3 regions of the Ensifer sp. KUDG1 genome follow, and region 3 is predicted to be linked to each of the others. Evidence: predicted binding sites of a transcription regulator. Region 3 holds the regulator's gene; each other region holds the start of a gene.
The links. The regulator LexA, encoded in region 3, represses DNA repair genes until DNA is damaged. The targets are predictions, from matches to a motif close to TGTTCNNNNTGTGTTCNG.

Region 1: the regulator LexA is predicted to act here: its motif matches at 2,706-2,723, upstream of M2267_RS14580 (DNA polymerase IV).
Region 2: the regulator LexA is predicted to act here: its motif matches at 4,142-4,159, upstream of parE (DNA topoisomerase IV subunit B).

What each region holds. Positions count from the first base shown of each region.
Region 1 is NZ_JBNDIG010000005.1:42,736-52,775, reverse strand. Features, by position in the region: gene M2267_RS14585 (L,D-transpeptidase family protein) at 41-1,270, opposite strand; gene M2267_RS14580 (DNA polymerase IV) at 1,410-2,702, opposite strand; gene M2267_RS14575 (hypothetical protein) at 2,870-3,511, opposite strand; gene M2267_RS14570 (DUF3572 domain-containing protein) at 3,514-3,783, opposite strand; gene M2267_RS14565 (response regulator) at 3,940-4,311, shown strand; gene M2267_RS14560 (PleD family two-component system response regulator) at 4,329-5,696, shown strand; gene rpmG (50S ribosomal protein L33) at 6,274-6,441, opposite strand; gene M2267_RS14550 (MFS transporter) at 6,535-7,719, opposite strand; gene M2267_RS14545 (NUDIX domain-containing protein) at 7,733-8,437, opposite strand; gene M2267_RS14540 (DUF983 domain-containing protein) at 8,434-8,889, opposite strand; gene rnr (ribonuclease R) at 8,916-10,040, opposite strand, start outside.
Region 2 is NZ_JBNDIG010000012.1:158,042-168,081, forward strand. Features, by position in the region: gene M2267_RS26070 (EamA family transporter) at 1-60, opposite strand, end outside; gene M2267_RS26075 (FAD-binding protein) at 154-1,476, opposite strand; gene M2267_RS26080 (UbiA family prenyltransferase) at 1,473-2,915, opposite strand; gene M2267_RS26085 (alpha/beta hydrolase) at 3,146-4,066, opposite strand; gene parE (DNA topoisomerase IV subunit B) at 4,279-6,339, shown strand; gene M2267_RS26095 (GNAT family N-acetyltransferase) at 6,424-6,894, opposite strand; gene M2267_RS26100 (hypothetical protein) at 7,113-7,526, shown strand; gene M2267_RS26105 (SDR family oxidoreductase) at 7,541-8,560, opposite strand; gene M2267_RS26110 (DUF2336 domain-containing protein) at 8,592-9,728, opposite strand; gene M2267_RS26115 (aldolase) at 9,803-10,040, shown strand, end outside.
Region 3 is NZ_JBNDIG010000002.1:960,273-970,312, reverse strand. Features, by position in the region: gene M2267_RS10255 (SMR family transporter) at 1-247, opposite strand, end outside; gene M2267_RS10250 (class I SAM-dependent methyltransferase) at 326-1,603, opposite strand; gene M2267_RS10245 (cryptochrome/photolyase family protein) at 1,665-3,128, opposite strand; tRNA gene M2267_RS10240 (tRNA-Asn) at 3,227-3,301, opposite strand; gene M2267_RS10235 (hypothetical protein) at 3,461-3,754, shown strand; gene M2267_RS10230 (thermonuclease family protein) at 3,970-4,704, shown strand; tRNA gene M2267_RS10225 (tRNA-Cys) at 4,857-4,930, shown strand; gene M2267_RS10220 (hypothetical protein) at 5,140-5,472, shown strand; gene lexA (transcriptional repressor LexA) at 5,558-6,280, opposite strand; gene M2267_RS10210 (hypothetical protein) at 6,517-6,768, opposite strand; gene M2267_RS10205 (hypothetical protein) at 7,042-7,770, shown strand; gene M2267_RS10200 (hypothetical protein) at 7,889-8,491, shown strand; tRNA gene M2267_RS10195 (tRNA-Ala) at 8,643-8,718, opposite strand; gene adhP (alcohol dehydrogenase AdhP) at 9,099-10,040, shown strand, end outside.

The DNA.
Region 1 (10,040 bases), on a different contig from region 3:
CCGGACGCTGCTCGGGTGTCGTCTGCCGGTCTGGGACGGATCAGTTGCCGGGACGTGTCCGGGTGATGGTGATGAAATCGGTGCCCTGACCGGTCTCCAGTCCGCTTTCCATATCGGCGATCGAGAGCGATGAGCCTTCGGCGAGCAACGCTTCCACGCGCTTGCGCACATCGTCGGAGATCGTCATGCGCGCGAGCGTGCGCTGGATGACATTATAGGCGAAGGGATCGGCCTCCATGGAGATGCCGAGGCGCTTCTTCGTCGAGGCGGGCAGGTGGTTCTCAAGCGAGACGCCGAACCATTTGCCTTCGGCACCTTGCTCCTCATTGTGGCGGAACTGGAGGAAATGGGTTCCGAGTGCCTCTTCCGGCTTGTCGATCGTAAGCCCTGCCTCAAAGAGCGGCTTGAAGCCTTGCCGCACGAGGATCTTGCCGTTCTGCGGCGCCGTACGGCCGGCCTTGTGCAGAAGCCTGTCGGTCAGTTCCGGCGTCAGCTTGCCGTCGCCGTCGAGGCCCTCGCTTGCCTGGAAGGCGCGCAGGGCCGCAATCGTCGCTGGCCCGGCATGGCCGTCGATCGCACCGGGTGCGTAGCCGAGGAAATCGAGGGACGACTGAACCTCGCGCATGGTGTCGCGTGCGTCGCTGCGGGTGATCAGGATCCGGATCGGCTCCTCGGTGGAGCGCGCCGAATGGGCGCCGCCGGGCGGCTCCCGCATTGCCACTTCCACCGGAGTGTCGCCGGCCTGGCTGATCGCGGGTCTCAGTGGCACGTCGGAAAGCGGTGGCTGGAGGTCGATCGGAGCCGGGCGAAAGAGCAGGGCGCTCTTAACCTCCAGGGGTGTTATCTGCCGGTCGGAGATCAGTACGTGCACGCCGCGCTCGGTCATCTTGTAGAGCGAGGCGGCAAATTGGCTCGGCAACCGCACGCAGCCATGAGAGGCCGGATAGTCCGGCACATGGTTGGAGCCGTGCAGCGCAATGCCCGACCAGGTGAGCCGCTGCATGAAGGGCATCGGCGCGTTCGAATAGATGTTCGACTTGTGATGGCGCCGCTTTTCGAGGATCGAAAAGATGCCCGATGGCGTGGTGTGACCCGCCTTGCCGGTCGAGACCGGCGACGTCGCAATGACAGCGTCGCCGTCATAGACGACGAGCGATTGCTGGTCCTTCGAGACGATGATCTGCAGCGGCCCGCGACTGCCTGCAAAACCGGTGGCCGGCGACAAGAGCAGTGCGACGACGCTGGCGGTGAGAGCGAAACGCGATACCATACACTCAACCCAACACGTGACTTGGCGAACAAGCCTAGTCGCCAATCTTTAAGGAATTCATCCTGATGTGTGTGGGGTCGATCAAGGTTGCGTGATCGCTCTGCGAGGTGTGTCTGCTCGAGCAAGCGCGCCTGCGGTTTTACGGATCGCGTTTTTTGGTGCCGAAAGTGTAGCCGGTTTCGACGCTCGCCTTGCCGAATTTGTCGCGCAGTTTGTTGATCGCGTCCTCGGCCGCAGCGCGCCTGGTGGCCGCGGGATCGACGAGATCGGGCGGATCGGCGAGATCCGGGGCGGAGAGATCGCTGACGCCGATGCCGATCAGCCGATACTTCGTTCCGTCCGCCTCTTTTTCGAGAAGCTGCAGGCCGATGCGGAAAATGCGGTCGGCAAGGCGGGTAGGGCTATCCAGGCGCCGGTTGCGGGTGCGGATCTTGAAGTCGGCGGTTTTGAGCTTGAGAACGACCGTCTGGCCGGCGAGTTCGGACTTTCGCAGCCGGTGGGCCACCTGCTCGCTGAGGCGCCGCAGATGCGTGACAAGGTCGTCGTAGCGCGCGATATCGTCGTTGAACGTCGTCTCTGCGGAAACGCTCTTGGCTTCGCCGTCGATTTCGACCGCTCTCTCGTCGAGCCCGCGCGACAGACGGAAGAGCCGCTGCCCCATGGTGCCGTAGCGGCGCATGAGGTCGCCTTCCTCCATGGTCTGCAATTGCCCGATGGTGCGCACGCCGTCACGCTCCAGCGTGGCGGCAAAGGCCTTGCCGACGCCCCAGATCAGGGTCACCGGCTTCTCGCGCAGGAACTCCAGCGCCTCGGCCTGGCCGATGACGGAAAAGCCGCGCGGCTTTTGCAGGTCGGAGGCGACCTTGGCGAGGAACTTGCAGTAGGAGAGGCCGACCGAGACGGTGATGCCGATCTCCAACTCGATCCGGCGGGCAAGCCGCGCAAGTGTGCGCGCCGGTGGATCGTGATGCAGCCGCTCCGTGCCGCTGAGTTCGAGGAAGGCCTCGTCGATCGACAGCGGCTGCACCAGCGGTGTCAGTTCCTGCATCAGCGTGCGCACCTCGCGGCCGACACGGGCGTATTTCTCCATATTGGGCTTGATGACGATCGCCTGCGGGCAGGCTTCCAGCGCCTTGAACATCGGCATCGCCGAGCGCACGCCGTGAATGCGGGCGACGTAGCAGGCGGTAGAGACCACGCCGCGCTTGCCGCCACCAATGATCACAGGCTTGTCGGCGAGCTCCGGGTTGTCGCGCTTCTCGATCGAGGCATAGAAGGCGTCACAGTCGATGTGCGCCAGCGTCAGGTCATAGAGCTCCGCATGCCGCAGAATGCGCGGGCTGCCGCAGGCTAGGCAGCGCCGCACGGACGCCGCCTGTTCCTTGAGGCAGTCGCGGCAGAAGCCTGGAGAGTGAGCAGCGCTGTCGGGCATATCGGGAACAAATATTGAACATTGCGACCTTAAGCTCTACTCTAGCGAGTCTCAAGGAGGCGCGATTGGAAATCACAATGCAATTGTCGCCGTTGAAAAGGATCGCCGGGCGCGTCTCGCGCAGCGCTGGCGTAGCTGAATTTGCGCCGACGGGCAGCCGGTTCGGGCTAGCCGCGGAAATGTGCACGAATGGCGGCGGCTGCCTCCGGCCAATCGGCGACAGCACGAATGTCTGCGTCGAGCTTCGGCGCGAGCGCCTTGAAATCCGAGTCGGCCATGAGGTTGATCGGCAGGCAGGACGGCGCGTGATCCTTCACCGATCGCAAATTGCGAAGCATGTCGTCGATGAAGACCAGCGGGACGGTTCGGCCGCCGTGAAGTTTTTGGACGATCGGGCCCTTGGGCTCTTCGGACGCAAGCAGCGGATAGGGAAGGCCGAGCTGATCGAGAAGCGCGCGGCGGACCGTGGCGTGCTGCGGCGGCATCGCGGTCAGAAAGACGATATCGGCTTCCTCCGACAATGCGGTGAGCGTCTCGACGGCCCTGGTGGCGGGCGTCTGCCAACGATCTTGCGAGCCGTAGAAGGCGTCGAGCAAGATTTTGACCTCCGGCTCAGCCACTGGCTGCTCGTCCGCATGCGTAATGATGTTGCCGGTCAGGCGGAACGACCGGGGCAGCAGCACATGGCCGCAGCTCCCGAGGAACGCTTTGAACGGATTGATGAATTCGAGCACGACATCGTCGATGTCACTGACGATCAGCGGGCGGTTGCCAAGCGTGATGCTGTGAACTGTCGGCGCGTTTGCCACCCTCAATCCTCGAAGCCTGCGTGGCCGGAAAGCACCGTATGGGCGCGCACAACGTCTTCGGGCGCCGTACCGGTCGCTGTACAGAATGCCATCAGGGTCGGCTCATGGTCCATCAGAAAGGCGACGAGCCCGCCCATGAAACCGGGTTCGGCGATGGCGTTGCGCAGCGCCGTCGGGTCCGTGCCGGTCAGCGCCAGGAAGCGGGACAGGAGTTCCGGCTCGCCGGCAAGCCACGCGAGGATGTCTACTGCAATTTCGTCGGCGCTCTTCAATGGTTTGTCCCCGTATGGTTTTTACGTGCGGAGTTACCTATTTTTCAACCAAATAGGCCTATCTCTGACGTTGAGGAAATGGGTCGAGTCGTCGGCTCCGCACGTTAATTGTCCTGAGGAGACTTGCAAGGTGACGATGGACAGCAAGGGATCGACATGCCCAAACAGGTGATGATTGTTGAGGACAACGAGCTGAACATGAAGCTCTTCCGCGACCTGATCGAGGCCTCCGGCTATGCGACGATCCAGACTCGCAACGGCATGGAAGCGCTCGAGCTTGCGCGCAAGCATCGGCCCGATCTTATCCTGATGGACATTCAGCTGCCGGAGGTTTCCGGCCTGGAAGTGACGAAGTGGCTGAAGGAAGACGACGAACTGCACGTCATCCCGGTCATCGCGGTTACCGCCTTTGCCATGAAGGGCGACGAGGAACGGATCCGCCAGGGCGGCTGCGAAGCCTATGTCTCCAAGCCGATCTCGGTACCAAAGTTCATTGAGACGATCAAAACCTACCTGGGCGATGCCTGAGCGGCGGGAAAATTGATATGACTGCGCGTATTCTTGTTGTCGATGATGTTCCGGCCAATGTGAAGCTGCTCGAGGCCCGGCTGGTTGCCGAGTACTTCGACGTGCTGACGGCCAGTGACGGTTATGCCGCCCTGGCGCTCTGCGAAAAGACGCCCATCGATCTGGTGCTGCTCGATATCATGATGCCCGGCCTCGATGGTTTCGAAGTCTGCGAGCGGCTGAAGGCCAACCCAAAGACGGCGCATATCCCGGTGGTCATGGTCACCGCGCTCGACCAGCCTTCGGACCGCGTGCGTGGCCTGAAGGCCGGCGCCGATGATTTTCTGACGAAGCCCGTCAACGATCTGCAACTGATGTCGCGGGTGAAGAGCCTGGTGCGGCTGAAGAACGTCAGCGACGAGCTGCGCCTGCGGGCACAGACGGCGCAGACGATCGGGCTTGAGGATATCGGCCGGGCGGACCGGCCAGACGAGCCAGGCAACGTCCTGCTCGTCGATGGCCGCGGCTCGTCGCAGGAGCGGCTGCAGCGTGCGCTGAAGCCGATCGCCGAGGTCTCGGTCATCTCCGATCCGCAGGCCGCACTGTTCGAGGCGGCGGAGAACAATTTCGACCTCGTGATCGTCAATGCGAATTTCGACGACTACGATCCGCTGCGGCTCTGCTCGCAGTTGCGCTCGCTGGAGCGCACCCGTTTCATCCCGATCCTGCTGATCGCCGAGCAGGGCAGCGACGAACTGGTCGTGCGCGCGCTCGATCTCGGCGTGACGGATTACCTGATGCGGCCGGTCGATCCCAACGAGCTGATCGCCCGCTCGATGACCCAGATCCGGCGCAAGCACTGCAACGACAGGCTGCGGTCTAGCGTGCAGCAGACCATCGAGCTTGCCGTCACCGACGGCCTCACCGGGCTGCATAACCGGCGCTATTTCGACACGCACCTGAAGTTGCTGATGGATCGAGCCGCCGCGCGCGGCAGGCCACTGTCCATCTGCATGACCGACATCGACCGCTTCAAGCAGGTCAACGATACCTATGGTCACGATGTCGGCGACGAAGTGCTGCGGGAATTCGCCAATCGCATCCGCACGACGGTGCGGGGAGCCGATCTTGCCTGCCGGTTCGGCGGCGAAGAGTTCATCGTGGTGATGCCGGACACCTCCGCCGAAATGGCAGCCGGTGTCGCCGAACGTCTGCGCACGATCATCGAAAGCCTGCCCTTTGCGATCCCGCAGGCGGATGGCCCCTTGAAGGTCACTGCATCCATGGGGATTGCGACGCTCCGGCCCGGCAACGACACGGCCGAAGCGCTGCTGAAGCGCGCCGACACGGCGCTTTATCAGGCCAAGCACGAAGGCCGTAACCGGGTGGTGGCAGCCGCCGCCTGAGCCGCGGCCAACGCGTCTCGGGCCCCGGCGCCCTTCAAGGAATTTCTTGGGCCGCCTCTTGCGGCCTGCATTCAAAGTTGTATTCTCGCGTCACCTCTTGCTACCGGGGAGTTTGGGTAGCAGCAGGGATCATGCAGTGTGCCTGTCCAGGTCTGATACAGAATTAACCATGCGCCGAGCGGCACCGCTCCGCGCATTAAGAATTCGTTGATTTTTTTTTATTTTCAGGTGATGCTCATGAAAGAGGGGGCATCGGCCTTCTGCGATATTCGTTACCCCATGATGCTCAGGTCCGCCGCATCTCCTGGGTCGTGGGGTCGGTCGGTTGGCTTTTGGCGTCCGCGGAATCCTCGTGCCGCAGTCAGAGGCCAGCCGACCCCCTTTCCGACACGCCGTCCCGCCTTCGGGGCGGCGTTTTGATTCTGGGGCAAGAGCCGGGGAGGGCGAGCCGTTTGCTGGCGCCGGCGTGAACGCGTTGCGCTCGGCAAATTTGCGAGATGCCCAAGGCGCTGGCCCAAAAAGGAAAAGGCGCCAGACCTTGCGGTCGGCGCCCTTCAATTCCCGAAAACCGGCGATCTTACTTGATCTTGGTTTCCTTGAATTCGACGTGCTTCTTGACGACCGGGTCGTACTTGGTCTTCGTCATCTTTTCCGTCATCGTACGGCTGTTCTTGGTCGTGACGTAGAAGAAACCCGTGTCGGCTGTCGAAAGCAGCTTGATCTTGATGGTGGTGGCTTTTGCCATGGTCGTCCTGCCTTTGTAACAATGAAAGCCGTGGACAACCGGTTGCGGGCCACGGGCAAGGTTGGCGCGAAACTACAAATCGCGGCCGAAAAGTCAAGACCGTTTTGGTTTCAAAACGATCCTGACCACCGAAAGCGCGACATAGAGACCGAAAAAGCCGGCGATCGCCCAGGCAAAACCGTTGTTGCCGGTAGCGTCCATCGCCGCGCCGATCGCCTGCGGCCCAGCGACGGTACCGACGGCATAGGAAAACACGAAGGCCGCGTTGGCGGCCGCGAGATCCGCGCCCTGCAGCCGTGAGCCCAGGTGGCTAAGGCCGACCGTGTAGAGGCCGGAGACGCAGCCGCCCCAGAACAACAGCACGATTGCCATCAGAAACCAGCTCTCGACCAAGAGCGGCAGGAACAGTGCGCCGATGAGGCCGATCAGCGTCATCGCCGAGAGCAGTGTGCGGCGGTCTTTGACCCTGTCGGAAAGCATGCCGACCGGGATCTGGAAGATGAAGTTGCCGACGCCCATGACGGTCAGCAGCAGCGCCGCCTGCGATTCGCTGAAACCGGACCGTGTTCCAAAGATGAGGAACAGTGAAAGGCCACCTGATTCGACCGCGCCGAAGATGAAGACGGCGGCCGTTGCCGTGGGCACGAGGAAGACATAGCGCAGGAAATGCCGCTCCGGCTTCTCGTCGATGACAGGGCTTTCGTCGCGCGCAAGAAAGATCGGCACGGACGCCAGCAAGATGACGCCGGCGCCGACGAGGAAGGGCAGGAGGCCTTCGCTGCCGAGGATCGAGAAGAGAAGCGGTCCGGTCAGGAACCCGAGCGACAGGAATGTGCCGTAGATTCCGAGCACGAAGCCGCGCTTGCGCGGCGGCGCCGTCGCGTTGATCCAGAATTCGGAGAGAATGAAGAGGACGGTGATCGCTCCGTGGAAGACGATCCGGAGCGGGAACCAGAGCCAGAAATTGGTGATGTAATAAAAGCCGAGCGCGCTGGTGGCCGCGATCAGTACGGCCCAGAGCATCGTCGGCGCTACGCCATGTCGGTGAGCGAACTTCGTCGTGAACGGGGCAGCCACCATCGATGCCAGGCCCGCCATGGCGGAGTTCAGGCCGATGAGGGTCGAGGAAATCCCGCGCTTCTCCATGATGATGGAAAGCAGCGGCAGCCCGAGGCCGATGGCGATGCCGACCGCGCTGATGGCGGCGACGGCCGCGATCAGCGACCGCCAGTGAATTTCCTCAACCGGTGCAGCCGTACCGGGCGATGGCTGTGACATCTGACGCGGATCCTTAGAGCAACGTGCGCACGAAGCGCCCATGGCGCGAGGTGTAGAGCGGAACCGGTCGTTCGCAGGGCAGCGAAGGATCGGCGTCCAGTCCGTTCCTGAGGTCCGCGAGGATGACCGCGGTGATGTCAGGTATCCGTAGCGACGGCGTAGCGTTCACATCGATCCACTGCAAATCCTGAAGCTCCCGACTGTCCAGGAACCGCGTGGGATCGATTTCGGCCTCGTCGGCGAACACGGCGAAGAAGCGCGTATCGAACCGCCTCGTGTTGCCTGGAGGGGTGATGGCCCGAGCCATATAGCGCAACTTTGCAAGATCGGGAAGAAAGGGAACGGGAGCTTCGGCGGACGGAAGCGGCGCGCCTATGGCGATGCCGGCTTCCTCGTAGAGTTCACGCAGGGCGGCAAGCGCGAGCGCGCGCGCCCGGGCATCCGACAGTCCGCGCGCGCCGGCAACCTTCAGCGTTCGCAGGACGGAGGGATGGAGATCGGAACCGAAGCCAATTCGGTGATCGCCGGTATCGCGACGTCCGCCGGGGAACACGTAGAGATCCGGCATGAAGGCGTGGGCACTATGGCGCCGCCCCATCAGCACGTGCACGCGGCCGCCAACGCGATCGAGCAGCATGATCGAAGCGGCATCCCGGGGCCGCAGGGTCGCGGGACGCGGAGGCTTGGGCTCGCTGCCCGTCTCCCGCGCCGGCGTCATGCCCGTTCGTCCCTCGGCGGCAGTACGTCCTCAGGGGCATCCTCGTGTCCGCCGAAGCCATGCATCTTCAGCGCCCATTGCAGGCCGATGACGGCGCCCTTTACAGGCTGCAGCAGCGCCAGCGAACTGATGACGGTGATCGGCGCCCAGATGGCGAGATGCTGCCAGCTGTTGAGCGGCAGGATAAGATCGGTCGCCATGTAGCCGGCAAGCACGAGGTGGCCGACGATCGTCACGACGATATAGGGCGGGAAGTCATCGGCGCGGTGGTGGTCCATGCGCTCGCCGCAGGCCGCGCACGTCTCAACCGACTTGAGGTAGCTGCGAAACAGCTTGCCGCTGCCACACGCCGGACAGCGGCCAAGAAAGCCGCGCTTCATCGAAAGACTAACGGAGCGCTCGTCGCTTTTGGACCCGCCCAGATGAAGTGTTTCGCCTGATGCTGCTTTCATGTGCATTCCTCTGTCCTATCGGGACCCTATCGCCGGCCGCGCGGCGGCCGTGTTCCCGGCGTCTTCCGGGCGCCGGTGCGATCCCTGCGACCGGACTTGTGGAAGGAGCGCGTTGCCGTCGGCATCTTGCGTCCTTCGCTGATCATCTCGAAGCGAAGCGCACCGGCAAGCGGCACGGCTTCGACGAGCTTGACGCGTACGGGATCGCCGAGGCGATAGCCGAGCCCGGTCTTCTCGCCGGAAAGCGCCTGATGCGCCTCATCGTAGATGAAGTAGTCGCGTCCGAGTGTTGATATCGGAACGAAGCCGTCGGCGCCATAGGCGGGCAGGGTGACAAAGAGTCCCGCCTTGGTGACACCGGAGACGCGGCCGTCGAATTCTTCGCCGACGCGACCGTTGAGGTGGTGCGCGATCAGCCGGTCGACCGTGTCGCGTTCGGCCGCCATGGCACGGCGCTCGAAGGTCGAGATCTCGGCGGCGATATCGTCGAGCACCGCCTCTTCCTGCGGCGTCAGCCCGCCTTCGCCCAGACCGAGCGAGGCAACCAGCGCCCGGTGGACGATGAGGTCGGCATAACGGCGGATCGGCGAGGTGAAGTGCGCGTACTTCAAAAGGTTGAGGCCGAAGTGCCCGATATTCTCCGGGCTGTAGATCGCCTGGCTCTGCGAGCGCAGCACCATCTCGTTGACCATGGTCTCGAAGGGCTTGCCTTCGGCCTTGGCGAGAATGCCGTTGAAGTGGTTCGAACGCATGTTCCCGCCCTTGACGAGCGAGATGTCGAGCGTCGCGAGGAATTCGCGCAGGCTTTCCTGCTTGGCAAGCGATGGCTGATCGTGGATGCGGTAGATGAGCGCCTGTCGCTTCTGCTCGAGCGTCTCGGCGGCAGCGACGTTCGCCTGGATCATCATCTCCTCGATCAGCTTGTGCGCGTCGAGGCGTTCGGGAACGTGAACACGATCGACCGTGCCGTCCGGCTTCAGGATGATCTTGCGCTCGGGCATGTTGAGCTCAAGCGGCTGACGCCGTTCGCGCCCGCGCGTGAGGATGCGATAGCCCTCCCAAAGCGGCTTCAGGATGCTCTCGAGGATCGGTCCCGTCTTGTCGTCAGGGTTGCCGTCGATCGCCGCCTGCGCCTGCTGGTAGGAGAGTTT
Region 2 (10,040 bases), on a different contig from region 3:
CATCAGCTGCGCGGCGGCATTGGTGAGCACGGTAAAGAGAATGAATGGAATATATTTCATAGTTTTACTCCCAGTCCCGAAAATCTACTTACGGGCAAGAGACGGATATTCCGTGAAGTTTGCGCATTTAATTGAATAAAATTGTCTGCATTCTCATTCTGGCAAAGCCAGAGCGGTGCGCTTCCAGAAGTTCGAAACCAGCGCCGGATCGCGCAACGTTTCGAGATTCCTCCAGAAAGGAAAAGACTTTTCAAAGACTTGCGAGCTCATGCGGGCATCCTTGTACGGATTGATCGCACCGCCTGCCTCGATCACGATGCGATCGAGCGCATCGAGCAGCTTTACTGTCCGTTCACCTTGATTGGCGAAGTCCAGCGTCAAAGTAAAACCGGGACGCGGGAAGGACAGGACGCCCCGGGAGCCGATATCGCCGAACCGCTTCAAGATCGTCAGAAACGACGCATGGCCGGCCTGGCGGGCGGTTTCCATGAGCTTGGCCGTGATCTGCGGCGCGTTTTCTGCGGGATAGACGCTCTGATGCTGGTAAAGCCCGCGCGGACCGTAGAGCCGGTTCCAGGCGCCGATCGCATCCAGCGGATAGAAATAGGACGTCCAGGGAACGGTCGTCACCGTCTCGCCCGGCTTCACCTTGCGGAAATAATACTCGTTGAAGCCTTTGAGCGTTGCCCGGTTGAGCAGGTTGAACGGCGGCGAAAACGGCACCGACAGCTTCAATCCCTTGGGGATGTCGGGCAGTTCGCAGGAACCATCGGCATGATCGCCGGCAAGCAGCACCCCCCTGCCCATGCGAGATCCTTTGGCGAGTTGGTCGATCCAGGCAACGGAATATTCATGCTCGGCATCGACGCCGTCGACGAGGGCAAAGTACTGGTCCAGGTTTTCGAATCGGATCGCGTGCTGCTGCACGTGCGGCGACGGCACCTTCATCAGCCGGATATCGACGGTCAGGATCAGTCCGGTCAGCCCCATGCCGCCGATGGTCGCGGCGAAGAGTTCCGGGTTTTCGACCGGCGTGCAGGTCAGCCGTTCGCCGGTCGAGCGCAGCAACGTAAAACGCGTCACGTGATTGCCGAAGGTGCCGCGTGCGTGATGGTTCTTGCCGTGTACGTCGTTGGCGACCGCGCCGCCGACGGTCACAAAGGCCGTGCCGGGCGTCACCGGCAGGAAGAAGCGATGTTCGATCGCCCGTTCCAGCACCTGGCGCAGCGTCACGCCGGCCTCGCAGGTCATCATGCCGGTGCCGGGATCGAAGGCGAGGATGCGGCCGTGAAGGTTGCTTTCGATCAGCGTTCCGCGATCGTTGTGGCAACTGTCGCCGTAGCTGCGTCCGTTGCCGAAGGGCAGATAGCCATCGGCCTCAAGGCTACCGAGCCGGTCTTCATAGTCGTCAGGCGAAATTCCAGGCCGCACGCGATTGTCGATGCGGCCCCAGCTTTCATGGTCTTGCAGCGTCATTGCGGCCCGATGGCTCCAAATAGGATCAGCAGCGCGCCGATCAGCATGGTCAGTTGGCTGCGCCAGTCGCGCATGATGAAAACGACCGGATCCTCATGCAGCATGCCGCGGCGCGCAAGCATCCAGATGCGCAGCAACATATAGAGCACCAGCGGGCAGAGCGGCCACAACGCCCAGGGCGTAGTGTACATCTCCTGCAGCTCCTTGCTGTGCACGTAGAGCGCCAGAACCAGGGCCGAGGTGAAGGCCGAGGCAACGCCGGCCTGACCGACCATCTCGAAGTCGACGGCGAGATAGCCACGCCCCGGCACGTTGCCGCCGTCCTTGTCCTCGAACTCGTGCAGTTCGACGTAACGCTTCACCAGCGCGAGACTGAGGAAGAAGAAGATCGCAAAGGAGACCAGCCAGAAGGAGAGTTCCGTACCGGTCGCGGCCGCACCGGCGACGATGCGCGTGGTGTAGAGGCCGGCAAGCGTGAACACGTCGACGAGCAGCTTGCGCTTCAGCACGAAGGTATAGGCCGTCGTCGCGCAGGCGTAGAAGGCGAGCACCCCGGCAAACTTCCAGGGCAACAGAAGGGTCAGCGCCACGGAAGCGACGATGAGGCAGCCGGCGAGAACCAGCGCCGTCGGCACGGACATCTGGCCGCTCGCGAGCGGCCGGAAGCGCTTCTTTGCGTGGCGGCGATCGTTGGCAAGGTCCGAGAGATCGTTGATGACGTAGACGGCGGAAGCAAGGAAGCTGAAGGCGAAGAAGGCGATGATGACGCTCACGATCGCATCGAAGTGCAGCACCTCGTGATTGAGGATCATCGGGACGCCGATGAGCACGTTCTTCGCCCATTGATGCACCCGGATCGACTTCAGCGGTGCAAGCGCGCTGACATTGCCGGTATCGAGCCGCTCGGCATCATGGTTGCGACGCCATTTTTCCGCGGCCGCATCGGGCGAGACGACGATTGCGCGGCGCGCCACCTCGAAGACGGCGATATCGTCACGGCTGTTGCCCATATAGTCGAAGGCGCCGTCGCCAAAGCGCTCGACCAGCGCCCGGCGCTTGTTGCTGCTCGTCAGGTTGAGCGCGTCGGTCGAATGCATGACCGAGGAGAACATGCCGACATGGGCGGCGATGTCGTTTGCCACGGACGGTGCCGCGCCGGTCACGAGCACGAGTTCGCGCCCGTTCTTCTTTTCCTCCGCAAGCCGGTCGATGACGGCCTGCCGATAGGGCCAATCTTCCGCCCGGCGGCCGGATCTAAGCGCCACTTCATGCTTCAGCCGTGCCTTGCCCTTTGCCAGCCAGAACAGCATCGGAAACAGCATCAGCGGATTGCGCAGCAGGATGATCGCCGCCCCTTCCCACAGGGTGTCGGCGGCCAGCAAAGTGCCGTCAAGATCCACACACAGCGGAATGTGCCGTGTCTCGGTGCGCGCGTCCATGAAGTCTATCCCAGCCATAGTTGCCGGTATCATCACGACTTCAACTTTCCAGAGTGGAAACGCGCGGCCCTGTTTCGCTCGCAAATTGGCGGGCTGGTTAACAAATCCGCAGCAGCAGGGAGACGCCTAATGTCTGTCGCGTGAAAGAGGTTTCACGCGACAGACATTAAGCTCTTGTTTTTATGCATGTCGTTGCCGCAAAACCGCTGCACACTTTTGCGCGACACGCATTAGCGGCTGCCAATCCAGTTTAGCGCATCGCGCCAGTCGGTCATGCGCACCGGCGTTCCGTGCGAGCCGCTTTCGAACAGCACGAAGCGCGTCGGGTAACCCTTGGCCTTGAGCGCGCGATAGAGCGCCTTCTGGCCTTCGGCCGGATAGACGCTGTCACGACTGCCATGGCTGAAGAACATCGGCAGCTTCGCCTTGTAAGCGGCGCTTTTCGTGAAGTCCGGATCACTGACGCCGCCCATCACCATCATGCCGGAGAGTGCCGCGACCGCGGAGGCGTCGCGCGAGACACCCCAGCAGATGAAGCTTCCCATCGAGGCGCAGGCGAGCACAACCGGACGACCGCCGGAACGTTCGGACGCGTATCGGACCAGGCCGACGATATCAGCGGCCCCTGCCGTATCGAAGGACCGGACGCTCGGGGCGTAATAGACGCCGCCATTGGCAACGGCGAGGTTCTTCAGCCGATTGAAGTTTCCTCCGAAGGAAAAGTCATTGGCACCCAGCCGGCGGTCGCCGCCGCGCCCATGGATGAAGATGACCGAAAACCCGGCGCCGCGATCGGGGCCGACACGGGTCACGTCGAGCGCGCGGCCGCCGATATCGAGCGTTTCGTTGACCTGCTCGCTCTTGACGCCAAGCGACACATAGGCGCGCTTCACCCGGCGCTCGGGGATTTCGTCGCGCTCGTTGATGTCCCGCAGTTCCTGGTAGTCGACCGTCAGGTCGTCGCCACCATCCTCCTGGCCGAGCACTTTGGCATAGGAGAACAGTTCGTCCTTGTAGGGCTTGAGCGTCTGAGCCTCTGCCGGCGAAGCGGCAATTGCCAGGGCCAGGGCGAACAGGCAGGCGCGAAACGGAAAAACAACTGTGGACACGGCCAAATGACGGGCTCCCTCTTTGGCCGCAAGCCTTGCCATTGGCCGCACCGCAAAGCAACACTTGGCCAGAAACACGGCCGTTCATGCGAAAAATCACCGGCGGGCGGCGCCAGAAATTCTCCTTTTGTTCGCGTATCCTGTGAGAGTCTGGCAGAATTCAGGTGATTCGACCGCCGGGGGATGGCGGCAAAGCCTGGGGCTTGCTAAGGCCTCTGGCATTCCCGAACGACAGGAACGATCCGAACGGCCCCATGGACGACAACAGCGACCTCTTCTCAATGCCCGAGCAACCGAAGCCCGTTCAGCCGAGCGCCAAGCCGGCCGTGGCTGCAGCCCCCATCGCGCGCGAAGAACCGCGCCCTGCCCCGAAGGGCAGCGATGGCAGCGATTACGATGCGTCGGCGATCGAGGTGCTCGAGGGCCTTGAGCCCGTCCGCCGTCGTCCGGGCATGTATATCGGCGGCACCGACGAGAAGGCGCTGCACCATCTCTTTGCCGAAGTCATCGACAACTCGATGGACGAAGCGGTCGCCGGTCATGCAAACTTCATCGAGGTCCATCTCGACGCGGACGGCTTCCTGACGGTCACCGACAACGGCCGCGGCATCCCGGTCGAAAACCATCCGAAATTCCCCGGCAAGTCGACGCTCGAAGTCGTCATGACGGTGCTCCATGCCGGCGGCAAGTTCGACGGCAAGGCCTATGAGACCTCGGGCGGTCTGCACGGCGTCGGCGTTTCCGTCGTCAACGCGCTCTCCGACGCGCTCGAAGTCGAGGTCGCCCGCAATCGCAAGCTCTACCGCCAGCGCTTCTCCCGCGGCATTCCGCAGGGCGGGCTCGAGGAACTCGGCGACGTGCACAATCGCCGCGGCACGCGCGTCCGCTTCCATCCGGACCCGGACATTTTCGGACCGCACGCACATTTCGAACCCGGCCGGCTTTTCCGCATGGCGCGCTCGAAGGCCTACCTCTTCGGTGGCGTCGAGATCCGCTGGTCCTGCGATCCGTCATTGCTGCAGGAAGGTTCGGAAATCCCGGACAAGGCGGTCTTCCACTTCCCGGGCGGCCTGAAGGACTATCTGGCGGCGACGCTCGGCAAGGAATTCACCGTCACCCGCGAGATCTTCGCCGGCAAGTCGGAGAAGGCCAACGGCCACGGCTCGCTCGAATGGGCGGTCACCTGGTATGGCGGCGATCAGCAGGTTCATTCCTACTGCAACACCATTCCGACGCCCGAAGGCGGCACGCACGAGGCGGGGTTCCGCATCGCGCTGACCAAGGGCCTGAAGAACTACGCCGAACTGAAGCAGAACAAGCGCGCGGCGCTCATTACCACCGATGACGTGATGATCTCGGCCGCCGGCATGCTGTCGGTGTTCATCCGAGAACCGGAGTTCGTCGGCCAGACCAAGGACAAGCTCGCCACCGTCGAGGCACAACGCATCGTCGAAAATGCGCTGCGCGATCCCTTCGACCACTACTTGACCGACAATCCGGCCGAAGCCGACAAACTGCTCGACTGGGTGGTCGAACGCGCCGAGGAGCGCGTGCGCCGGCGCAAGGAAAAGGAAGTCAACCGCAAGACGGCGGTGCGCAAGCTGCGCCTGCCCGGCAAACTTGCCGACTGCTCGCAGAACACCGCCGAAGGCGCCGAGCTCTTCATCGTCGAAGGGGACTCGGCAGGCGGTTCGGCGAAGCAGGCGCGCAACCGCGCCAACCAGGCAATCCTGCCCTTGCGCGGCAAGATCCTGAACGTCGCAAGCGCCGGTCGCGAAAAACTCGGCGCCAACCAGCAGATCGCCGACCTCATCCAGGCGCTTGGTTGCGGCACCCGCAGCAAGTACCGCGAAGAGGACCTGCGCTATGAGCGCATCGTCGTCATGACCGACGCCGACGTCGACGGCGCCCATATCGCCTCGCTGCTGATCACCTTCTTCTATCAGGAGATGCCCGAGCTGATCCGCGGCGGTCACCTCTATCTCGCCGTGCCGCCGCTCTATCGCATCAGCCAGGGCGCAAGGACGCTCTATGCCCGCGACGACGCACACCGCGAAGAACTGATGCGTACCGAGTTTGCCGGTCGCGGCAAGGTCGAGATCGGCCGCTTCAAGGGCCTCGGCGAGATGCTGCCGGCGCAGCTCAAGGAAACGACGATGGATCCGAAGTTCCGCACGCTGCTGAAAGTCGAGATCGACGATGTCGATTTCGAGGGCACGCGCGAGGCGGTCGACAACCTGATGGGCACGAAGGCGGATGCGCGCTTCCGCTTCATCCAGGAACGCGCCGTCTTTGCGGACAACCTGGACATCTGAGCCCTTCGGGTCACAACAGTCCAAATCAATACGGCGGCCCAACGGCCGCCGTTTTCGTTTACCGAGAATGTTGGCAGCCTGACCTCATGCCGTCGGGCGAACGGATTTTTCCATGAAGAGGCTTAGCGGATCCGGCTGATATTCACCGAACGGCGGGCGTTCGACATAGCCGGCCGCCTTGTAAAGGCCGATCGCTTCCGGCTGATAGATGCCGGTTTCAAGGCGGATTTCCGATAATCCAACTTGCGCTGCGCGCGCCTCCAACGCCTGCAGCAACAGCTTGCCGACCCTGAGCCCCCTCGCCTCGGGATCGACGAACATGCGCTTGATCTCCGCCGTCCCGTCACCGGCATCCACCAGGGCGCAGCAGCCGACGATATCGCCGTCACGCCTCGCAACGAAGAACGATACCTCCGGCTTTTCCAAGCTCGACAGATCGACCATGTGGTTGCTCTCGGCGGGATAGAGCGAGGCGGCGTAGGCGTCGGAGAGTTCCAGAAGACGCAGGACTTCTGCTTGGCGCGGCGTCTCCTGGGCTATGATTACGGCAGGCAATCGGTTCTTCCTTTTCATTCAATTGCTTTGCGCCAAACTACCGCCGGCAAACGCCTGGACCAATACGTCAAATGGCGCAGGTCCGCATGCCGCTCCATCAATCCGCCTAACAGGTTGAAACAATTTGTTCCGCGCTGCCGGCAACATCGCCCTATTTCGAGGAGAATCATGCAGGCATAGGTTGATCCACCACAACCTGCAAAGACGATGGGAACGCGATGCAAGCGGCGCTGATAGTCATGACCATTCTCGGCTGCGACCACGACGTCAGCCAATGCCAGTACATCTCGACGGTCAACGGGAGCTGGCCATCGATCGCGCAGTGCGACACGGAATCGAACGCGCAACTGCCGAAGTTTTCCAATGCGAACTACCCGGTTGTCGTCGCGGTTTGCGAGAGCTCGGCGCCAAGTGTGGCCGAAATGCCCGCGCCGCCGCCGGGCGCCCAGCAGAACCAGGCGCTGCCCGTTCCGGCGACGGAGGCAGAACCCGAGCAAGGATTGCCGAAACGCACGCTGGCCTTCCTGTCAGGCGCGATCCCCGATCGGGAAAAGCTGAAAAACATCGTGACGAAGCCGGTGCGCTATGTCGAAGATGGCTATTCCTGGGTCGCGCGCCGCTTTACCGACTGACGCGCCTGCATGCCTCAGACGAGGCCGGCCGAGATCAGGCTGTTCGCCGAGGCGATGACCGCGTCCTCCGCCGAGCGTGGCTGCCACCCGAGCACGCGTCGCGCCTTTTCGTTGGAAATGCGTGAGTCATGCCCGAGCTCGCGCACGATGAGACGCAAGCCCGCATCGAAGGGTGCGGCAAGTCCCGCCAGCCAATTGGGCAGGACGAACCTTGGAAGCCTGCCCGCGCGTTCAGGGAACCGGCGCCGGAGGATAGCGGTGATATCCGCAAGGGAAAGCGTCTCTCCCGCGATCAGGAAGCGCTCGCCCGCTGCCGCGGCGACGGTCAAGGCCCGCACATGCGCATCCGCCACGTCGCGCACATCGACAACAGGCACGGCGAACTTCGGCAAGGCTGGGTAATTCCCCTTGAGCAGGTTGCGCACCACGGCGACGGATGTGCCAATATCGTGGCCAAGAACCGGCCCGAGCACCATGCCGGGATTGACGACCGCAAGCTCCAGGCCACTTTCCGCCGCATAGTCCCAGGCTGCGCGTTCGGCAAAGGTCTTGGAGCGGTAATAGGGCGTCGCAAGCGGAGACTGCGGATCGCTCCAGTCCTCCTCCGTAAACGGCGCTCGCCCTGCCCCGTAGATCACCGCGGCGACCGACGACGTGAGCACGACGCGTTTGACACCGGCCGCATGGGCAGCCCTGAGCACCCGCAGCGTGCCGTCACGGGCCGGCCCGATCAGATCATCTTCATTGATGGGCAAGCGAGCCGGAAATGGCGAGGCGGTGTGGACGACGTAAGAAACGTCGGCAAAGGCCTCGGCCCAGCCCCGCTCCTCCAGGAGATCCGCCTCACCAAACGTCAGGCGCGCGGCATCGGTTCCTCCGGCCGCGCGAATGGATTGCTCGATCTCCTCGGCGCGCCCGAGCGTTCGAACCGTGCCGTGCACGGGATAGCCCTCGCGCAGCAAGGCGAGCGCGACGTGCCGCCCGACGAAACCGCCAATTCCGGTCACGGCAACGGTCGCGGTCCTCGCGTTCATATGTGCATACCTCGCTGGAAACGGGTGACGCTCAGGCGGCCTGGCGTGCGGCAAGCTCCGCGTAGTGGCGGGCCGACTGGCGCTCCTCGGCAAATGCCAGGCGCTCGAGCAGATCGATCATCGCGACTTCGGCCGGCGACGTGGCGCCACCGCGTCGAAGGCGCGCGAGCAGTTCTGCCGAGACCGTCGCATGGCTGTCGACTGCCGCCGGCCCGTCCTGACGCCACAGGAGGACGGCTGTTGCAAAAGTTTCGCTGACGTCGCGTCCAAGTCCGGCGCTTTCGAACAAGGCACGGATCGAGTGGATGCGTCCGCCGGACAGAATGGAGCGCACGCGTTTTTCGCTAACGCCCGAGAGGTCGACGATCACCGCCGAGAAAAACTCTGCGCGGCCGGTCACCAGCGCATGCAACAGGAAAGCAGGTGTCAGCCGGCCGGTCTCGCGCAGGTGCGTGACGAGGTCCGGCAGTTCCTCGACGGCGGTCGCTCCAACCATGCCGACGGCGGCGATATCGCAGGCCTCACGGGTGACCCGCTGCACGCGGGCTTCGCCAATCGTCACCTGCACGAGGCCGAAAGCGGCAAGCGCTGCGCCGACTTCTTCGACAAGCGCGTGGCGGGCGGCACTCGGCAGGTCGTTGCGCGCAAGAAGCAGATCACGAACGGAAGCCGAGTGGCCAAGGCGCTCGGCAATGCGCTTCAGCGAACGGCGCGACAGAAGAGCACCGGGGTTTTCCAGCAGGATCAGCATTTCGTCTTCGTCGCCGATTTCGGCGATCGCAGCGGCGACCCCGCGCGAAACGAAACTGCGCGCCGCAATCAGCGCGCGGGTCTCCAGCGTTCCGCGCGCGGCGAGGTCGACCAAGTCGTCGTCGGTCAGGACAGGAGAATGCGAAACGACGAGATACGCAATTTCAGGCTGGTCGCCGGCAAGGCCAAGAATGATGGCGCGCGGCACGGAGGAACAACCGCAAAGGGCTTCGGCCAAGGCAAGGCGAACTTTCGGCGACGGATCGTCCAACAGGAAGGTCATCGCCATTTCGGCGGCGCGACGATCGAGGCCATTCAACTGCGCATCAACATAGGCGCGACCGAGCGCGCTGGCGGCGCGAATGCGCTCACCCGTTCTCGCCGTTTCCACCCAGCGAAGAAATGCTTGTATGATCACCTACGCCCCACTAGACCACGCCAATGCCACCGATGTTCTGAGCCTAGCGAGCAAAGGTTTAAGATTGGTTCACCATGTCTGTTAACCGCCTCCAAACCATAAAGCCGCTGCTTCTTGCCGACGGCGACGCGCTCAGCCTGGACGTGAGCGTCCTCAACACATTGGCCGGGCTCATCCTGGATGCCGGCTCCGGTCACGAAACACGTATCGCCGCCCTCTCCCAGATGAAGGGACGCGCGTTCACGCTGCTCGCCCGCGTCGAACCGATCGAACTGCTCCATGAAGACGAACTAAACCGACTGCTTGGCGGCG
Region 3 (10,040 bases):
CATGGCCGAAGACGAAAACCGAAACCAGTGTGATGATGGCGACCCCCGAACCTTCCCAGATCGCGTAGGCGACGCCGACCGAAATCGTCTTCACGGCCTTCGCCAGGAAGACGTAGGAGAGCGCGATCGAGACATACATGACGATGTGGCCGAGGTAGGAGCCGCTTTCGGAAGCGGCCTTCATCACCGTCAGGCCCACCACTTCGGTCGCGATGGCGAGCGCGAGGAAAAACCATGCAAGACGCATGCTGTACCTTTGAACAGAAACTTGGATCGACCGCCTCTTAAGCGCTACGGGTGACGCGGTAAAGACGCGGCGTACGCTTCACTCGAAGACGATCTGCCGGACATCGATGTTGCGGGCGCGGAACCCGGCCTCGCAATAGTAGAAGTAGAACTCCCACAGCCGCTTGAAGCGCAGGTCGAAGCCGAGCGGCTCGATCCGGTTCCAGACCGCCCAGAACCGCTCCCGCCATTCGCCGAGCGTGCGGGCATAGTCTACCCCGAAGCCGAAGTCGTTGATCATCCGCAGGCCGACATTGCGGCCAAGCTCGACCAGATGCTCGCGCGTCGGCAGCATCCCGCCTGGGAAGACGTATTTCTGGATGAAATCCGGATTGGAGCGATACTCCTCATAGGATTCGGGCTTGATCGTGATGATCTGCAGTCCGGCCTTGCCGCCGGGTTTCAGGCACCGCTTCAGCTGCGAGAAATAGGTTGCCCAGAATTTTTCGCCGACCGCCTCGAACATCTCGATCGAGACGATGCGGTCATAGGTGCCTGTTTCCTCGCGATAGTCCTGGAACTTCAGTTCGACACGGTCGGCAAGGCCGGCCCGCTGCATGCGCTCGCGGGCGAAGGCCAGTTGCTCGCGGCTGATCGTCAGCCCGGTGACCTTGCAGCCGATTTCCGCTGCCGCGAACTCGGCAAAGCCGCCCCAGCCGCAACCGATCTCGAGCACGTGGTCGCCGGCACGCAGATTCGTCGCCTCGGCCAGCGCGCGGTACTTGGCTTTCTGCGCCGAGCGGAGATCGTTGGCGCCGGTGGCGTAGAGCGCGGACGAATAGGTCATGCTCGGATCGAGCCATTCGCTGTAAAACGCATTGCCGAGGTCGTAGTGGGCCTGGATGTTGCGGCGGGCGCCGGAGCGGGTGTTGGCATTGCGCCAGTGCAGGAACTTGTCGAAGAGGCGCAGAAGTCCGCGCGCGCGGTTCGGGAAATTATTGCCGATTTCGGCGTTGACGAGGAAGAGTTCGAGAAAGGCGCCGACATCGGGACTGTCCCAGTCGCCGTCGATGTAGCTTTCCGCGGCCCCGATGGTGCCGCCTGAAATGGCGCGCTGGGGCAGGTTCCAGTTGTTGAGATTGAGGATGGCGCTGGGGCCGGCCCTGGCGCCTTTGATCACCAGCCGGCGACCATCTGGCGTGGCGAGCATCAGCGTTCCCACCTGAAGGTGCACCAAGGCGCCAAGCACCATGCGCGCCTTGAGCGGAAAATCCCGCACGGCCGTCGCCAGGTTGTCGGAAGATAGCTCCACCGCATCGGAAAATGCAGCAAAATCGGCTTCCAGGTTACGCACACACCACCCCCTCAGCTGTTGCATCCGTAAGGTGAGCCTAGCCGCAATCGGGCAAGACGCCAACTGAGGAATTCTACCGGAGGGTCTATGGGCCCTCGGAATCTCCCGGCGCGCCTGTGACTTGCCGGAAAGCCGCCAGTGCCCGATCCCGCGCAACGGCATGGTCGACCATCGGTTTGGGATAGGTCGTACCAAGTTCGATGCCGGCTTCCGCAAGGGCTGTGGCGGGCGCTGCGAAGGGGCGATGGACATAGCGCGGGGAAAGGCGCTCCAGTTCCGGCACGAAGCGCTTCACATAGAGACCATCGGGGTCGAATTTTTCGCCCTGCAGCAGCGGATTGAAGATCCGGAAGAACGGTGCGGCGTCCGCGCCCGATCCGGCGACCCACTGCCAGCTTGCGCCATTGTTGGCCGGATCCGCGTCGACTAGCGTGTCACGGAACCACGCTTCTCCCTTTCGCCAGTCGACGAGCAGGTCCTTGATGAGAAAGGAGGCGACGATCATGCGGACGCGATTGTGCATGTAGCCGTGACGCCACAGCTGGCGCATGCCGGCATCGACGATCGGGTATCCGGTGAGGCCCTTGGTCCAGGCGGTGAAATTGTCCTCGTCGTTCAGCCAGTGGAAGCGGTCGAATCGACGGTCGAGGTTGCGGCGGGGGAGCTCAGGATAATGAAACAGCAGATGGTAGGAGAATTCGCGCCAGGCGAGCTCCTTGCGGAAGGTGGCGGCCCCTTCGCCGCTGTCGGCCTGGGGGCCGGCTGCCGCATGCCAGGCCTGCGCCGGCGAGATTTCTCCAAACGCCAGATGGGGCGAGAGCAGGGATGTGCCATCCGCATCGGGAAAGTCGCGGCGACGTTTGTAGGCGTCGAGCTTTTCGTCGATGAATTCTTCGAGGCGGGTGGCCGCGCCGTCTTCGCCCGGCGTCCAGACCTCGCTGAATGTTGCTGCCCAGTCCGGCTTTGTCGGTAACAGCGACCAGTCGTCGAGGCGCTCCGATCGCGGCCAGGTTTCCGGTGCTGCAATATGGTGCGGCCGGTCGATCGGCGGTGCCGGCTCGTTTTTCAGCTCGAGCGCGCGCCAGAACGGCGTGAACACGCGGTAGGGGCCGCCCGTGGTCGTCAGCAGCCGCATGGGCTCGTGCAGCAACTGTCCTGCAAAGCTCTCGGCGGTGATGCCCCGTTCGGCCAGCGCCTTCTTAAGCGCGGTATCCGTGGCGATGCCGCTCGGGTCGTAGCGGCGGTTCCAGTAGATGCGCTCCGCGCCGCTTGCGCGCGCGATCTCGACGATCACGTCCAGCGGCGTGCCTGATCGAAGAACGAGGCTTGAAGCGCACTCGGTAAGACTTGCGCCCAAAGCTTCAAGCGAATGGTGCAGCCACCACTCCTGAGCCGCGCCGAGCGGACCGTTGCCGCTGTCGGCGGGTTCGCGAATATAGAGGGGAATGACGGCGGCTTCGCCGGCAGCGGCCGAAAGGGCGCGATTGTCGGCCAGGCGAAGATCCTTGCGGAACCAGACGATGATGGGCGGCGCCGCGGCCTTTGTCATGGAGAACCATCGGGAGGTTGGGGATTGATCACCCAGGGAACATAGGTGCAAAATGAAAAAGAGCCATTCGCATCGCTGCAAATGGCTCTTTTAGAAAGTGGCTCCCCGGGCCGGATTCGAACCGGCGACCTGTCGATTAACAGTCGAATGCTCTACCGCTGAGCTACCAGGGATCATCCGCGCCGCTGTTGTGCTGTGCGCTTCAGAAGTGAGGCTGCTAATACGCATGCTTTTCTGATTTGCCAAGCGCTTTTTTCAAAAAAAATGACAAGTTCCGTTGCGAGGCTGTGGAGAAGTCCCCAATTGTGGGAAAACACGCCGGATAGGGAATGATGAATAAAAACAGGAAGCAGATGCATTTCGGCATTGATCCGCAGACACGACAGATCGTGCTGGGCAAATGGCGCATCGCGCTGCCCGACTCTCCGCTCTTGCGCATCCTGCTGGGTTCGCTGCTGGTGTTCTGCGGTTTTCTCGGCTTCCTGCCCGTGCTGGGCTTCTGGATGATACCGCTGGGCCTGATCGTGCTTTCCCACGACATTCCCTCGGTTCGCCGCCGTCGTCGTCGCCTGGCCGTCTGGTGGGCGCGCTGGCGCGGGAAAACCAATTCCTCGAAGGGTTCCTGAGCCGAACGCCGTTTGCCGCTCCTCTTGTTGCGGGCAGGGGCCGTTCCCAGTCCTTCGGGCGGTCGCGGTTCGATTCCCGAATATTTCAAGAACCGCCGTGATGCTCAGGGCGAATGACCGGTTCGTCGCAGGCTTCCCCTCTGTTGGGGTACCCTCGAAAACTTTTCGGCAACCCATCAAACGCATAATGCGGTCTCGAATCAGGATGGGGACCGATGGCCAAAGCCACTACGAAACGTCGACGCCGCAGTTCGGGCAGAAGCAGCAGCAAGCAGGGCGGCATGGCGCCGTGGTATCTGGCCGCAGCGCTCACCCTTGGCGGCGTCATGGCCTATGACCATCGCGCCGAGTTGCGGCACTGGCCCGTGGTTTCCGATGTCGTGGCTTTTGCGTCGCGAACGGAAACGAAGCCGAAGCCTCCGCGTGCCGTTCCTGAAGCGCAGGAGCGCGTCGCGCATCAGGCGGACAGGCACAAGCCTAATCCGAAGCCCGACCCGGTCACGAAGGTCGCCCTGGCCGCACCGGTGCCGTCGGTGAATGTCGGCGTCACGCCGCCAACCCCCGTCGTGCGGCCGAATGAAGAGGTGAAGACGGCGTCCATCCGCACCGACCAGTTTTATTTCTGCGGCATTCGCAACGACAACTGCGTGATCGATGGCTCCACCTTCGTCTTTCATGGCGAGACGATCCGTGTCGCCGACGTCGATGCGCCGCGAATCCGCCAGGCAAGCTGCGACAAGGAGCGTTCGCGCGGCTTCTACGCCAAGCAGCGCCTGCGCGAGTTGCTGAACGCGGGCGACTTCAAGCTGGTTTCGGCAGGCGGGCGATCAGACGCCAAGGCCGGCGAAAAACTGCGCCTGGTTACCCGTGGCGATCAATCTCTTGGACGCGTGCTTGTCTCCGAGGGGCTCGTGCGCCCGTGGGATGGACGCCCGACGCCCTGGTGCTGAGATCAACCGGGAGCCGATCGGCGGGCATCGGCGATCGTTCTGTGGAAAGTATCTATCCAACAAATCGACGGCGCGTTTTTCAGAAAATGCCTCTTGCGGTTTTTCTGCAATCATTCTAAATCCGCGCCAACGCTTGGTTATCCGAGCTGTGAGGCCTCGTGGCGGAGTGGTGACGCAGAGGACTGCAAATCCTTGTACCCCGGTTCAATTCCGGGCGAGGCCTCCAAAAATCTCACCTCGTTTGAATTGGTTTGACGTTCTGCCTTAGGGCAGCGCGGGTCGTTTCGCGACCCCACGTCCGCGCAAGCCACGTCTCCTATGCCTCCGTCGGATCTTATCGCTTCGGTGAAATCGGTAGAGGGGGAACGATGACTCCGCTGAGATCAGCCGCATCGGTAGCGTCCGTCAACATTAAGAACGGAGGCAATGGCATCAATGAAAAAGAGACTGATCCTGACGGCGTTGGCGTGTTTTGCGGCGACCGCTATTGAGGCGCACGCTGACGACCTGGTTTTCCAGCTGAAGAACAACACCAGCGTGGTACTGACGAACTTCTATACGTCACCGGTCGGCGTCAATGAGTGGGAAGACGATGTTTTCGGTCGGCAGGTCCTGAACCCCGGCGAGAGCATGGAGATCACCATTGCCGACGGGCGGGACGTCTGCAAATACGACATGCGATTCGAATTCGAGGAGGGCTCGGCCCTCGATACGACCGAGGACACGCAGGATCTCTGCGAGCTCGGAGAATATACGATCCACGAATAGACGATCTGGATTTCACCCGAAATGGAAAGAGCCTCGCCAATTGCCTTGGCGAGGCTCTTTTTTGATCCGGTGTTCTGCCTGCAGCTCAATGGTAGCGGCGGATCAGCCCGACAAGCTTGCCCTGGATCTTCACGCGATCCGGTCCGAAGATGCGCGTCTCGTAGGCGGGGTTGGCGGCTTCGAGCGCAATCGACGCGCCCTTGCGACGGAAGCGCTTCAGCGTCGCTTCCTCGTCGTCCACGAGCGCCACGATGATGTCGCCGGGATTGGCCGAGTTGCCGTTGCGGATGATCACCGTGTCGCCATCGAAGATGCCGGCCTCGATCATCGAATCGCCCTTCACTTCAAGGGCGTAATGTTCGCCGCTGCCGATCATGTCGAGCGGCACGGTGATGTCATGGGTGTTGTTCTGGATTGCCGAGATCGGAACGCCGGCAGCGATGCGCCCCATCACCGGGACGGAAACTGACGTGCTTTCGGCAACTGGGGCGGGCTTCGGCGCGGCAGGAGCGGCCGCCGGCGGCTTTCCAAGGCTGCCTTCGATCACGCTCGGCGAGAAGCCTCTGCGCGGCTGCTGCTGGCCGGCGGCGTAGGCTTCCGGAAGCTTGATGACTTCGAGCGCGCGCGCCCGGTTCGGCAGCCGGCGAATGAAGCCGCGTTCTTCGAGCGCGGTGATCAAACGGTGGATGCCGGACTTCGACGCCAGGTCGAGCGCATCCTTCATTTCATCGAATGACGGCGGTACGCCCGACTCCTTCATGCGTTCGTGAATGAACAGAAGCAATTCCTGTTGCTTGCGGGTCAGCATGGCACGTCGCTCCAGAGGCGTGAAACAAATCAAGAACAGACACTATCTGTTCCATATGTGTTCCGCAAGTGCCTAAAATTCCGTGAATTCAGGCAATTGGCCGCTTCTGCGGGTGTCGATCGGTCACTTTTGCGGGAGCAGGGCGCCTATCGGCGACGGTGCGTGCCAAAAACGCGCCGGCAGGCACCAGTCGCGCAGCTGATTCGAGCGAATCACGGGGCTCTATGAGGAGAGATTTAGGTCGCTTGCGAGGTCGAGCAGGCGTCCTCGAACTCCTTCACCGTCTCTGCGCTGTTGTCTTCCGGAAGCACCGCGTCGGCCGCGTCGGTCGCGACGGGCGTGTCGCCGTCATAAACGAAGGACTGGATGTAGAACGCCAGCGCGCCCTTCCACACGTTGCGTCCATCGATCTGGTGGCACGGCACGGCCCGTTCGAAATCGGTCTGGAGTTCATCCACCGTCGCAGCGCTGAGCTTGACGTCAGGCATATTGGGCGATGCGACTATCGAAGCGAGAAGCAGGGCGGCAAGCACGGGGAACGTCCACTTGATGAAGGGGTGGCACTACAGGGTGGGAAACGATGTGAACCGTGCTTTCGTTCCGAAGTCCAGCAAGCATGGCGATCACTCTGCCGTGTTCAACAGCTCTTTGCCTGCAGGCTGTGTCTGATTTGCGCCAGCCGCTGCACCTCGAGTTCATCTTGACCGTTCCTCTTGCGACGGGCGAAGAACGCACCGGCACTATCGGCTCTGGGGCCGGGGGTGGGGGATGCGCAAAAATCCCTGCGAGGAAGGGGCTTCACCGTCTCGACAGGAGGTCAAAAAAAGATAACTTTGCGTGGAAAGTGGAGTAATTGCATGCGTAGATTGTCGTTGGTGGTGCTCGGTCTGTTGCTCACGGCCGGAGCGGCGTCTGCTGAAGAAGGGCGTTCGAACATCTGGAAACGGATCAACGCCTGGACGGTGGGGTCCGATCCTTCCCTTGGAGGCTCGTGTTACGCCGCGACGAGCTATGATGCCGGCGCGATCCTTCGTATCGGGTTTTATCCGCGGGGGTCGGCGAACCTGGCGTTTCTTTCGATCGGCAATGCCGAGTGGAAATCCATCGAGCCGCAGCGGGAATATGACGTCGCCCTGCAGCTCGACCGTGGTCGCCAGTGGCCGGCCGTTGCGTTCGGCGTCGATCTTACCGGCGCCAAGGCCCTCGTCGTCAACTTTTCCAACACCGACTTCTTTACCGAATTCGTTCGCAAGAACACCTTGGCGCTGGCCTTCGAGGGACGCGTCGTCGCGAGCCTCAGCCTGCGCGATTCGATGAAGGCGGTGAGCGAGATGTTCAAATGTCAGGAGGCGGTGAGCGCCCTGATCCCGAATGGCGGGCAGGGGGCAGCGAACGATCCCTTTGCTGGCGCCGGTGGCACTGCCCCGAACAACGATCCGTTTGCCGGTGGCGGCCAGACCAAGTCGTCGAAAGATCCTTTTGCCATGTGATGGGCGCGTCCGCTTGCCGCAGAGAGGTGAATATTCCTAAAATGTTGCTGGTATCGGGCTCGGTACCCTCGACAGCGGCGCGGGGACCTATCAAAATGCGGGCAAACGGGGGTTTTGCATGCGTAGATTGCTGGTCGGATTGGTAAGCTGTCTGATCGCCGCGGGATCGGCTGCGGCTGAGGAGTCCGAAATCATCAAGTGGAAGGACGTCGACGGTTGGACCGTTGCATCCGACACCTCGATGGAGGGCTCCTGCTTCATCTCGTCGGAATTCGACGGCGGCGTCACCTTGCGCCTCGGGTTCTATCCCAAGGGCTCCGAGTCGCCGCTCTACATGAGCTTCGCCAGCGACGACTGGCGGTCGCTCGAGGTCGGCAAGGAATACGACCTGACGTTCCGCTTCGACAAGACCGAGCCCTGGAGCGCTTCGGCGACCGCCGCTGGCGACGCGAGCGGAAAGTTTCTGTTCGTGAACGTGACCGACGCCGAGTTCCTGACGGGCTTCGTGCGCAAGCGGGGCTTGGCCATCGCGTTCGAAGATCGCGTCATCGCCAATCTCAGCCTGCGTGGCACCGGCCCCGCAGCCGAAGAGCTGATGAAGTGCCAGAAGGCAGTCGACGAGATCATCGCCGACGAGGGCCGCAAGTCCAAGGAGAAGAAGGCGGATCCGTTCAATGCACCGAGCGAAAAACGCTCGGCACGGGATCCGTTTAGCCTCTGAAAACAGGGGCGCGCGAGCGGGCGTTGTTGCGCGAAGGCCGGGCGGTGGCCGGGACGAGTGGTGTCCCCAGAGAAACTCGAACTTGCGATCTGCTGATTACAAATCAGCCACTCCTCCAGTGCTTCGGCAATTGGCTCAATTCTGTTTGCCTTGGTGGAGCCGAAGGGAGTCGAACCCTCGACCTCCGCAGTGCGATTGCGGCGCTCTCCCAACTGAGCTACGGCCCCGTGCCATCCAGTCAACACGACGGCCGCCGAGCCTGTCAATAGACGCGCGCCAGCACGCCCGCTCGAACGTCGTTGCCCGATAAGTGTTGCTCGATCCGGCTAGGAGGAGCGAGGCCGTCGGGCTCTGAACCGCTTCTGAACTCCACCCATTGTCGAACTCTGCCGGCGGGTTTACCCTGCAACCGGACGATGGCGCTCCGTGAGCCTCGTTGAAGTGTCGGCGGTACACGCCAACCATGAAATGCCGTCCGGGCACCGGTTGTGAACGCCATGATGCCCGCGCCAATTACACGATTTTCGTATGTGAGATAGGCCCCTGCCGGCCCGCTGTTCCCATCAGAAACCTCTCCGTGGCCCGGCGATTGGAGGAGGATTGGCAAATGGCTCAGATGATGAAGGCGGCCGTGGTCCGGCAATTCGGCGCGCCGCTGACGATCGACGAATTGGCGGTGCCCACGCCGCAGCCGGGGCAGATCCTGGTCAAATACGAAGCAACGGGCGTTTGTCATACCGATCTCCATGCCGCAAACGGCGACTGGCCGGTAAAACCCAGTCCACCGTTCATTCCCGGACACGAGGGCGTCGGCTATGTCTCGGCGGTCGGCGCCGGCGTCAAAAGAGTGAAAGAGGGAGACCGGGTCGGCGTTCCCTGGCTTCACAGCGCCTGCGGCTACTGTCCGCATTGCCGTACGGGTTGGGAGACGCTGTGCGCGGCCCAGTCGAACACGGGATATTCGGTCAACGGAACGTTTGCGGAGTACGGACTGGCGGATCCTGATTTCGTCGGCAGCCTGCCGAACGCGCTGGAGTTCGGCCCTGCCGCGCCGGTGCTCTGCGCGGGTGTGACCGTCTACAAGGGATTGAAGGAGACCGAAGTCCGTCCTGGCGAATGGGTGGCAGTCTCCGGCATCGGGGGGCTCGGCCACATGGCCGTGCAATACGCCAAGGCGATGGGCATGCATGTCGTCGCCGCCGACATTTTTGACGACAAGCTGGCGTTGGCAAAGCAACTGGGCGCCGACATCACGGTCAACGGCAAGGCGAAGGATGCGGTCGAGCAGGTCATCAAGGCTACCGGCGGCGTGCATGGCGCGCTTGTGACTGCCGTCTCACCGGCTGCGATGGAACAGGCGTTCGGCTTCCTTCGCTCGCGCGGCACCATGGCGCTCGTCGGCCTTCCCCCCGGCATGATCTCTGTGCCGGTCTTTGAAACGGTTCTGAAGCGCATCACGGTGCGTGGTTCGATCGTCGGCACCCGCCAGGACCTGGAGGAATCGCTGCAATTCGCCGCCGAAGGCAAGGTCGCGCCGCATTTCTCGTGG